2 linked regions of the Collimonas fungivorans Ter331 genome follow. The protein of the gene in region 2 interacts with the protein of the main gene of each other region in a pairwise test. Links are inferred from orthologs where the notes say so. Each region holds a gene or a part of one and is shown on either strand. Other genes may lie near its edges.

What was found.
Region 1: the proteins of CFU_RS07840 (region 2) and kdsB interact in binary tests that used the Escherichia coli proteins (3 or more experiments, as listed by UniProt). The link is inferred for Collimonas fungivorans Ter331 from one-to-one orthologs.

What each region holds. Positions count from the first base shown.
Region 1 is NC_015856.1:1,430,132-1,433,721, reverse strand. What follows is about bases 1-2,898. They hold kdsB (3-deoxy-manno-octulosonate cytidylyltransferase), read right to left. Parts: upstream 1,885-2,898; coding sequence 1,117-1,884; downstream 1-1,116. Other genes in these bases: lpxK (tetraacyldisaccharide 4'-kinase), read right to left, coding at 2,084-2,898; CFU_RS06310 (Trm112 family protein), read right to left, coding at 1,906-2,103; adk (adenylate kinase), read right to left, coding at 248-904; CFU_RS06325 (sodium-translocating pyrophosphatase), read right to left, coding at 1-8. Also shown: more of lpxK, read right to left, coding at 2,899-3,127; CFU_RS06300 (ExbD/TolR family protein), read right to left, coding at 3,114-3,545; CFU_RS06295 (MotA/TolQ/ExbB proton channel family protein), read right to left, coding at 3,542-3,590. UniProt on the Escherichia coli protein: Activates KDO (a required 8-carbon sugar) for incorporation into bacterial lipopolysaccharide in Gram-negative bacteria.
Region 2 is NC_015856.1:1,787,965-1,793,773, forward strand. The notes cover bases 1,130-4,121. They hold CFU_RS07840 (TetR/AcrR family transcriptional regulator), read right to left. Parts: upstream 2,937-4,121; coding sequence 2,322-2,936; downstream 1,130-2,321. Other genes in these bases: CFU_RS07835 (iron-containing alcohol dehydrogenase), read right to left, coding at 1,130-2,252; CFU_RS07845 (LysR family transcriptional regulator), read left to right, coding at 3,170-4,121. Outside these bases: CFU_RS07825 (type 1 glutamine amidotransferase domain-containing protein), read right to left, coding at 1-80; more of CFU_RS07835, read right to left, coding at 1,095-1,129; more of CFU_RS07845, read left to right, coding at 4,122-4,132; CFU_RS07850 (NADH:flavin oxidoreductase/NADH oxidase), read right to left, coding at 4,165-5,277; CFU_RS07855 (ABC transporter transmembrane domain-containing protein), read right to left, coding at 5,300-5,809. UniProt on the Escherichia coli protein: Involved in response to both electrophiles and reactive chlorine species (RCS). Represses the transcription of the nemRA-gloA operon by binding to the NemR box.

The DNA.
Region 1 (3,590 bases), 360 kb from region 2 along the record:
AATGCCATGTTGACTCCTCCAGTTTTTTGGTACGGCTTCACGACAAAGTAAGACAACTACACCATTTCACCTGCAGCCATGTTTCCCAAATGGGTGGCTGCCGGCCAATACTGCGTAATGCATTTCTTTTCGCTGCCCTTTTGTTCTCGGAGAGGCGTTGGGCTGGTTTGCTGCTTTACTGTTTCCCTGACGAATTCTAAATTATTTTGTTGGCCAAAAGAAAAAGCGGACCGAAGTCCGCTTTTTCTTATGCTTCCAATGCCGCAAATGCGCTGTCGCGTATTTGCTCAACCGGACCGACGCCGGCGATCTTGCGGTACTTGGGAGCGCCCGGCAGGCCGGCCTTGGCCCAGTCGCCATAATAGTTGACCAGCACTTCAGTCTGTTCGTGATACACCGACAGCCGCTTCTTGACGGTTTCTTCCTTGTCGTCGTCGCGCTGGATCAGTTCTTCGCCGGTGATGTCGTCCTTGCCTTCCACCTTGGGCGGATTGAACTTGACATGGTAAGTGCGGCCGGACGACAGATGCACGCGGCGGCCACTCATGCGTTCGATGATGGCGCTGTCGGGAACGTCGATTTCCAGCACATAGTCGATCTTCACGCCGGCGTCCTTCATGGCGTCGGCCTGAGGAATGGTGCGCGGGAAGCCGTCGAACAGGTAGCCGTTGGCGCAATCCGACTGCTTCAGCCGGTCCTTGACCAAGCCGATGATGATGTCGTCGGACACCAGGCCGCCTGCGTCCATCACCTTCTTCGCTTCGATACCGAGCGGAGTGCCGGCCTTGACTGCTGCGCGCAACATGTCGCCGGTGGAAATCTGCGGGATGTTGAATTTCTCTTTAATGAAAGTCGCTTGCGTGCCTTTACCGGCACCAGGCGCTCCTAAAAGGATGAGGCGCATGTTAAAGTCCTAAGGTGAGTTTGTGAATTGATTGTGGCGACGGCGCGCCCAATGGTTGCTGGGTTTGCTGCGACGTCTCCGATATGCTTTTATTTGTACCGCGCTATCTTTGCATGAAACTTACCATACAATTTTACCAAACAGCCAGTCTGCGGCACTATTTCTGTTGGTTCAACGATAATTTCCAGGCGCCTGCGCGACACTTTGGCTCTTCATAGAGCGCTGAAAAAACGCCTCACCCGCTCCAGGTCTTCCAGCGTATCCACGCCGACTGCCGGCGCGGCCGGCGCAATGTGCACCGCAATCGGGTAGCCGTGCCACAGCACCCGCAGCTGCTCCAGCGCCTCGATCTGTTCCAGCGGCGACACCGCCAGCGTCGGATAGGTTTGCAAAAAACCATTGCTGTAGGCGTACAGGCCGATATGGCGCAGCGGCACATAGGCCGCCGGCAAATCCTCGCGCGACTGTGCAAAGCCGTCGCGGTGCCAGGGAATCGTCGCCCGCGAAAAATACAGCGCGCGCCCGGCCTGGTTCAAGACCACCTTGACCACATTCGGATTGAAGGCATCCACTGCCGAGTCGATCGCGTGCGCCGCGGTCGCCATCGGCACCTCGCCGGTGATCTGCGCCGCGGTAGCGGCGATCAGCTCAGGCTCGATCATCGGTTCGTCGCCCTGCACGTTCACCACCACGGCATCGGCCGCCAGTCCCAGCGCCGCCGCCACTTCGGCAATGCGGTCGGTGCCGGAAGGATGGTCGGCGCGCGTCAGGCGCGCGGCGATGCCATGCTGGGCGCAGACTGCCAGGATTTCGGCGTGGTCGGTCGCCACGATGACCTGCGCCGCGCCGGATAGCGCGGCGCGCTCAGCGGTGCGCACGATCATCGGCTTGCCGCCGATGTCGGCCAGCGGCTTGTTAGGCAGACGGGTAGACGCCAGCCGCGCCGGGATGATGACGGTGAAAGACTTGTTCGAGCTCACGACAATCACGATACCCGCCGCCTATGCCGCAGGAGCTGCAGCCGGCGCGGCCGGGCTGTTCAGGTCGCGCGCCTGGTCGGCCCACATGATAGGGATGCCGTCGCGCACCGGATAAGCCAGCTTGTCGGCGTTGCAAATCAGTTCCTGGGCTTTTTTGTCGTAATGCAGCGGACCTTTGCAGATCGGGCAAACCAGGATGTCAAGCAGTCGAATGTCCACGGAGTTTCTCCAGAATTTGTTGTGACAGCGCGGCATCGATCTGCGCCGTCACGGGAACGATCCAGATGCGCGGATCGTTCCTGATGGTTTCTATTTGCCGACATTTTACTGCATCCTTTTCAGTTATCAGGATGATCTCGGCCTGGAGCGCGGCAAACGGGTTGTCGGAAAAGTCATGATGGTCAGGCAAGGCCAGCGCCTCGAAGCGCAATCCGGCCGCCGTCAGCATCGAAAAAAACCGCTGCGGATTGCCGATGCCGGCGGCCGCGGCAAGCCGCAGGGCCGGGTCCTGCAGGCTGGCCAGCGTCCTGGTCCGGCGCGGATCGCACAGCTGCTCGGCCTGCTCGCCCACCAGCTGCATGCGGATCGCCGAGGCCGGCATGGATGCCGGCATGGTTGCCGCATTCACCACGGTAAAGTCGCGGCGGCGGCTTGCCGGTTCACGCAGCGGCCCGGCCGGCAGCAGCCAGCCGTTGCCGGCGCCGCGGGCGTCGAACAGCACGATTTCGATGTCGCGCTGCAAGCGGTAGTGCTGCAGACCGTCGTCCGACAGGATCAGGTTGACCTCGGGATGGGCCTGCAGCAGCGCTTCGGCGGCAGCCACCCGGTTGCGGCCCACCACTACCGGGCACTGCGCGCGGGCGGCGATCAGCAAAGGCTCGTCGCCTGCTTCGGCCGCCAGCGATGTCGCAGTTACCTGTTGCACGGCAGGCTGGCCGTCGCCGGACTGCGCGGCATAACCGCGCGAGATCACGCCCGGCACGTAACCGGCCTGGCGCAGCGCCTGCACCAGCCAGATCGTCAGCGGCGTCTTGCCGGTGCCGCCGACAAAGATGTTGCCGACCACGATCACCGGCACCGGCAGGCGCGTGCTGGCCCGCCAGCCGGCAGCGTACAAACGGCGGCGCAGCGTCGCCAGCAGCCCGAACAACAGTGACAGCGGCCATAACAGGCATGCTAAAAAACCGCGCCGCTGCCAGGCAGCGCTCAGGACCGATTCCAGCGAAGGCTTATTTGTGGCCACTAGTCTGGGCAGCAAACGTGATCTTGTCGAAACCGGCCAGGCGCGCCGCTTCCAGCACGTTGATCACGGTCTGGTGGGTAGCCATGGCGTCGGCGTTGATGATCACCACCGGGTCGCCCTTGGCGCCGTCAGCTTGCACCGCATTCTTGAGGTCGAGCGCCAGCGATGCCGCATCCTTGGACGAGACCTGGACATTGTTGACCGCGTACTGCCCTTGCGGACTGACAGCGACGTTGATTTCCTGCGGCTGCACCATTGCCTTGTCGGCGTCGGCCGTCGGCAAGGTGATTTGCAGCGCGGTGAATTTGCTGTAGCTGGTAGTCACCATCAGGAAAATGACGATTACCAGCAAGACGTCGATAAACGGAATCAGGTTGATTTCCGGGTCGTCGCGACCCTTGCCTTTGCGGAAGTTCATTTGCGTGCGCCGTGAACGGTATCGACAAATTTCACAGCCTGCTGC
Region 2 (5,809 bases):
AATTCTTCCAGCCAGAAACCGGTTTTCTTGCCGGTATTGCCGAGCTGGTCGTGGGAAGTAAGCACCATTAATATTTTCATCTGGATTCCTTTTGAGTGTCTGATAGGTTATTCGTCGCCAACGCGTATCACCAGCTTGCCGAAGTTCTTGCCTTCCAGCAGGCCGATAAAGGCTTGCGGCGCATTCTCCAGGCCGTCGACGATGTCTTCCCGGAACTTGATTTTGCCGGCGGCGAGCCAGCCGCTCATGTCCTTGAAGAACTCTTGGTAGCGATGGTAGTAGTCGAAGATGATGAATCCTTGCATCTTGATGCGGCGTACCAGCAGCTTGCCCATCAGTCCCGGCAGATGATCCGGGCCTTCCGGTTTGCCGGCGGCGTTATAGTTGGCGATCAGGCCGCATACCGGGACCCGGGCGTGCAGGTTCAGCAACGGCAGGACTGCGCTGAACACGGCGCCGCCGACGTTTTCGAAATAGACATCGATGCCTTTGTCACAGGCCGCCGCGAGCTGCTGCGGGAAGTCGGCGGCGCGGTGGTCTACGCAGGCGTCGAAACCCAGTTCTTCCACCGCATACTTGCACTTGTCGGCGCCGCCGGCGATGCCGACCACGCGGCAGCCCTTGATCTTGGCGATCTGCCCGACCACCGAACCGACCGCGCCGGTGGCTGCCGCCACCACCACTGTCTCGCCGGGCTGCGGCTGGCCGATGTCGAGCAAGCCCATGTAGGCGGTGAAACCTGGCATGCCAAGCACGCCCAGGGCGTAGGATGGCTTGCCGAGTTTTGCGTCGAGTTTGGTCAGGCCCTTGCCATCCGACAGCGCATAATCCTGCCAGCCGCTGTAGCTGAGGACCAGGTCTCCGGCCTTGTAATCGGCGTGTTCCGAAGTTTCGACCCGCGACACGGTGCCGCCGACCATCACTTCGCCGATTTCGACATGTGCCGCATAAGAAGGGGCGTCGCTCATGCGTCCGCGCATGTAGGGATCGAGCGACAGGTTTACTTTGTGGCATGGGGTGACTCCTTCAGTGGAATGAGCGCCGGCGGCGGCCCGCCGGCATGGGCGAAATCAGTTGTGCATATCAGTTGCGCATTACAGGGCCGCTTCGAGGATAGTGCGGCTGACGGCCAGGGTATGGTCCTGGTGTTCGCCCAGCGCTGTCATGCCATGCTTGTCCAGCTGCCCGAGCACGGTCTCGACCGCATCCTGGCCCAGTTCATAGTCCGCCAGGCGGGTCTTGATGCCCAGGCTTTCGAAGAAGTCGCGGGTGCGCTGGATAGCCAGGTCGATGCGCGCATCTTCGCTGCCTTCGGTGATTTGCCAGACGCGTTCGGCATACTGCAGCAGCTTGGCGCGTTTGCTGTTGCGGCGCACCGACAGCAACGACGGCAGCACGATCGCCAGCGTGCGCGCATGGTCGATATCGTATTGCGCGGTCAGTTCATGGCCCAGCATATGGGTGGCCCAGTCCTGCGGCACGCCGGCGCCGATCAGTCCATTGAGCGCCAGGGTTGCGACCCACATCAGGTTGGCGCGGGCATCGTAGTCGTCCGGTTCGGCCAGCACTTTCGGCCCGGTTTCGATCAGGCTCAGCAGCAGGCCTTCGGCGAAACGGTCTTGCACCTGGCCTTGCACCGGATAAGTCAGGTACTGCTCGACGGTATGCACGAAAGCATCGACCACGCCGTTGGCGATCTGCCGCGGCGGCAAGGTGAAAGTCTTGGTCGGATCGAGGATGGAGAATTGCGGGAACACCAGCGGGCTGTGGAAAGCCAGCTTGGCTTGTATCGATTTGCGGGTGACGACGCCGCCGTTGTTCATTTCCGAGCCGGTCGCCGGCAGGGTCAGCACGCTGCCGAAGGGCAGGGCGCTGGTGATGTTGGCGCCGCGCTTGACGGCGATATCCCAGGCTTCGCCCTCAAAATTCGCCGCCGCGGCGACAAACTTGGTGCCGTCGATGACCGAGCCGCCGCCTACCGCCAGCAGGAAATCGATCTTTTGCGCGCGGACTTGCTCAACTGCCTGCATCAGCGTTTCGTAACTTGGATTGGGTTCGATGCCGGCGAACTCATGGATTTCGCGTTTGCCCAGCGCAGCCTTGACTTCGTCCAGGGTGCCGGTTTTCTGGGCGCTGGCGCCGCCGTACAGGATCAGCACGCGGGCATCATGGGGAACCAGGCCGTTAAGTTTGGCGATGGTGTCGCGGCCGAAGACGATCTTGGTGGGATTGTAGAATTCAAAATTCAGCATGTGTTTTCCTTGGGAAGTGATCCGCTCGTGGCGGAGCGGTAAAAAAAATGCGCGAACCGGTGTCGCGCTTCAGTTTGGTATTGGTGGCGGCGCCAGGATGTTGAGGGTGACGTCCATGGCGTTTTCGAGTGCGCTGCGGTCGCGCTGGAGTTTGGCCAGCAGGCTGGCGCCCAGCCACAGCTGGTAAAGCATCTGCGCTGTCTTCTGCGGCTCCAGTTCGATCCGCAGCGAGCCGTCCGCGATGCCCTCGGCGATGCAGTCGGCCAGGCGCGCCATGACCTGCGTCGTGCCTTCGCACAAGGCCAGGCGCATGTCGTCCGACAGGTCGGAGACTTCGGCGCTGAGTTTGACCACTAGGCATTTGTCCATCGCTTCCGCGCCGGACTGGGTGTCGAGCCAATGGCCCCAGTAACGCAGCAGCCGTTCGCGGGCGGGTTCCTGCGCCGGCTGCAGCGTAACCTGCAAGACTTCATCCATCGCCTGCAGGTAGTTGTCGACGTACTGCTCCATCAGGGCCCGGCCGTATTGTTCCTTCGAGCCGAAGTAGTGGTAGAAGGAGCCCTTGGGTATCGCCGCGGCGTTCAGGATTTCACTGAGGCCGACGCCGGAAAAGCCTTTGACGGCGATGATCCTTTGTCCGGCGTCCAGGATGTGGCGCTTGGTGGTGTCGTATTTGTCTCTCATGGTCTAGCCATTCTAATCCAAAATTAGACCGGTCGTCTAATGAGGCTCGTTTTTACTGTAATTTCCCTATGGAAAGCCTAATCCGATTCGATACCTGAGGTAGCGCCTGTCGTGCTCAGGCGACGGCTACCCATGCTTATGCATATCCGTTATGCTAGTGGGGTTTATTGTGCGATTTTCTTGCGCATTTTTGTCTAAACGTTCGCATTCCTATACTAATTCTAGCGCCGCCCATGACATCGCGTACCAACCACCACCTCGATACCTATCTGCTGCGTGTCTTGCACACCTTGCTGGTGGAAAAAAGCGTCTCGCGCACCGCCATCAAGCTGGGACAATCGCAGCCGACCATCAGCAATACGCTCAAGCGCCTGCGCGAGCTGACCGGCGACGCCATCCTGGTGCGCGGCAAGACCGGCATGGTGCCTACCGAACGCGGCCAGGAGTTGCTGGCGCTGGCGAAGCAGGGGCTGGAAGTCATAGAAAAAATCGCGGCGCCGGTAGCGGCGTTCGAGGCCGACAGCACGGCGCGGGTATTCCATATCGCCACACCGGATTACCTGAACATGCTGCTGATTCCATCCATCATCGAGCAGCTGCGGCGGCGCGCGCCTGGCGCCAGCCTGATGGTGCACGCGCTGGATGCCAACCTGGACTACGCCAGCGCGCTGGAAAACGGCCGCTTCGACCTGGTGATCGGCAACTGGCCCGACCCGCCCGAGCATCTGCACCTGGCGCAACTGTTCGATGACGATGTGGTGTGCATGATGCACCGCGACCACCCGGTGGCGAAGAAGGGCCTGACCCTCAAGTACTACCTCGAAATGCCGCACCTGGCGCCCACGCCCTATATTGAAGGGCACCGCAGCGGGATTGACGTCGCCCTGGCCGAGCAAGGCCTGAAGCGCAACGTGCAGGTGACGATCCCGTATTTTGCGCTGGTGCCGCATGTGCTGGCGAAATCGGACCTGATTTTCACTACCGGCCGGCAGTTTGCCGAGCATATCATCGAAGACTGGCCGATCGGCATGTTCACGCTGCCGTTCGATATGCCGAAGATGCGTTTCTACATGCTGTGGCATGCGCGTTCTCATGTGGCGCCGGACGTGGTGTGGCTGCGGCGCCTGATTGCCGAGGTGTCGGCCGACCTCGGCAAATCAAGCGGCAAGTCAGGCGCCAGGCAGCCGGCGCCGTAATTCTGGCAGAGCCGGCCCCGGCTCACTTATCGCTATTCGTTATCGCTATAGTCGACGTTCGGCCGCTGCGGCGATTTGCGTGAAGTCGCGCGCATGTATTGCGGCGCCCATGAAGTGACATCGTGCAGCGCATCGGCCGCGTGCAGCGGCCAGTAAGGATCGCGCAGCAGTTCGCGCGCCATCAGCACCAGGTCGGCCTGTTCGGTGCGCAATATGTGTTCGGCCTGGCCGGGATCGGTAATCATGCCGACCGTGCCGCTGGGGATGCCGGCTTCATTGCGGACCCTGGCCGCGAACTGGGTCTGGTAGCCTGGCCCTACCGGAATCGCGGCGGCTGCGATATTGCCGCCGCTGGAAACGTCGATCAGGTCAACTCCGGCTTCACGCAGCAAGCGGCTCAGGGCCACCGTTTCATCCACATTCCAGCCTCCGTCGATCCAGTCCGTGGCCGACAGGCGCACCAGCAGCGGCAGCTGTTCCGGCCAGACCTGGCGTACCGCCGCCACCACTTCCAGCGCCAGGCGCGCGCGGTTTTCAAACGTGCCGCCGTACTGGTCGGTCCGATGATTGCTGATCGGCGACAGGAACTGGTGCAGCAGGTAACCATGCGCCGCATGGATTTCGACTACCTTGAAACCGGCTTGCTGGGCGCGCAGCGCGGCGTCGGCAAACGCTTTGACGACACCCTTGATGCCGTCGACGGTGAGCGCGCTGGGCGTGGTGTAGTTAGTGTCGAACGGAATCGCCGACGGACCGTCGGTGCGCCAGCCGCCCTGGTCGGGATGGACCCGACCCTGCTGTTCTTCCCACGGACGCCAGACGCTGGCCTTGCGCCCGGCATGCGCCAGCTGGATGCCGGCTACCGTGCCTTGCTGCTCGATAAAGTGCGTGATGCGGCGCAACGGCGCAATGTGCTCGTCTTTCCAGATACCGAGATCCTGCGGCGAGATGCGGCCCTGCGGCAGCACCGCGCTGGCTTCGAAAATGATCAGGCCGGCGCCGCCGACCGCGCGGCTGCCAAGATGCACCAGGTGCCAGTCGTTGGCGAAGCCGTCTTCCGCCGAATACTGACACATGGGGGCAACCGCAATCCGGTTTGCCAAGGTGACGCTGCGCAGCGTCAGCGGAGAAAATAAAAAGGTCATGTTGTTCTTCCTGTGGGTTGGTTCATGCGTCGGCCAGGCCGTTGAACTGCAATGCCGCCAGGCTTGCGTACAAGCCGTTTTGCGCCACCAGTTCGGCGTGGCTGCCGGTTTCAACTATATGGCCGTGCTCCAGCACGATGATGCGGTCGGCGCGCTGCACGGTGGCCAGGCGATGGGCGATGACCAGGGTAGTGCGGCCCACCATCGCCGCTTCCAGCGCGCCTTGCACCGCACGTTCCGATTCCGCGTCGAGCGCGCTGGTGGCTTCGTCCAGCAGCAACAGCGGCGGATTTTTCAGCAGCGCGCGGGCAATCGCAATACGCTGCCGCTGGCCGCCCGACAGGCGCACTCCGCGCTCGCCGAGGAAGGCCTGGTAGCCTTCCGGCAGGCGTTCGATGAATTCGTGGGCGGCCGCCATTTTCGCGGCCGCGATGACTTCGGCGTCGCTGGCGCCGACCCGGCCGTAGCGGATGTTCTCCATCGCATTGGCGGAAAAAATGACGGTGTCTTGCGGCACGATGCCGATCGCGCT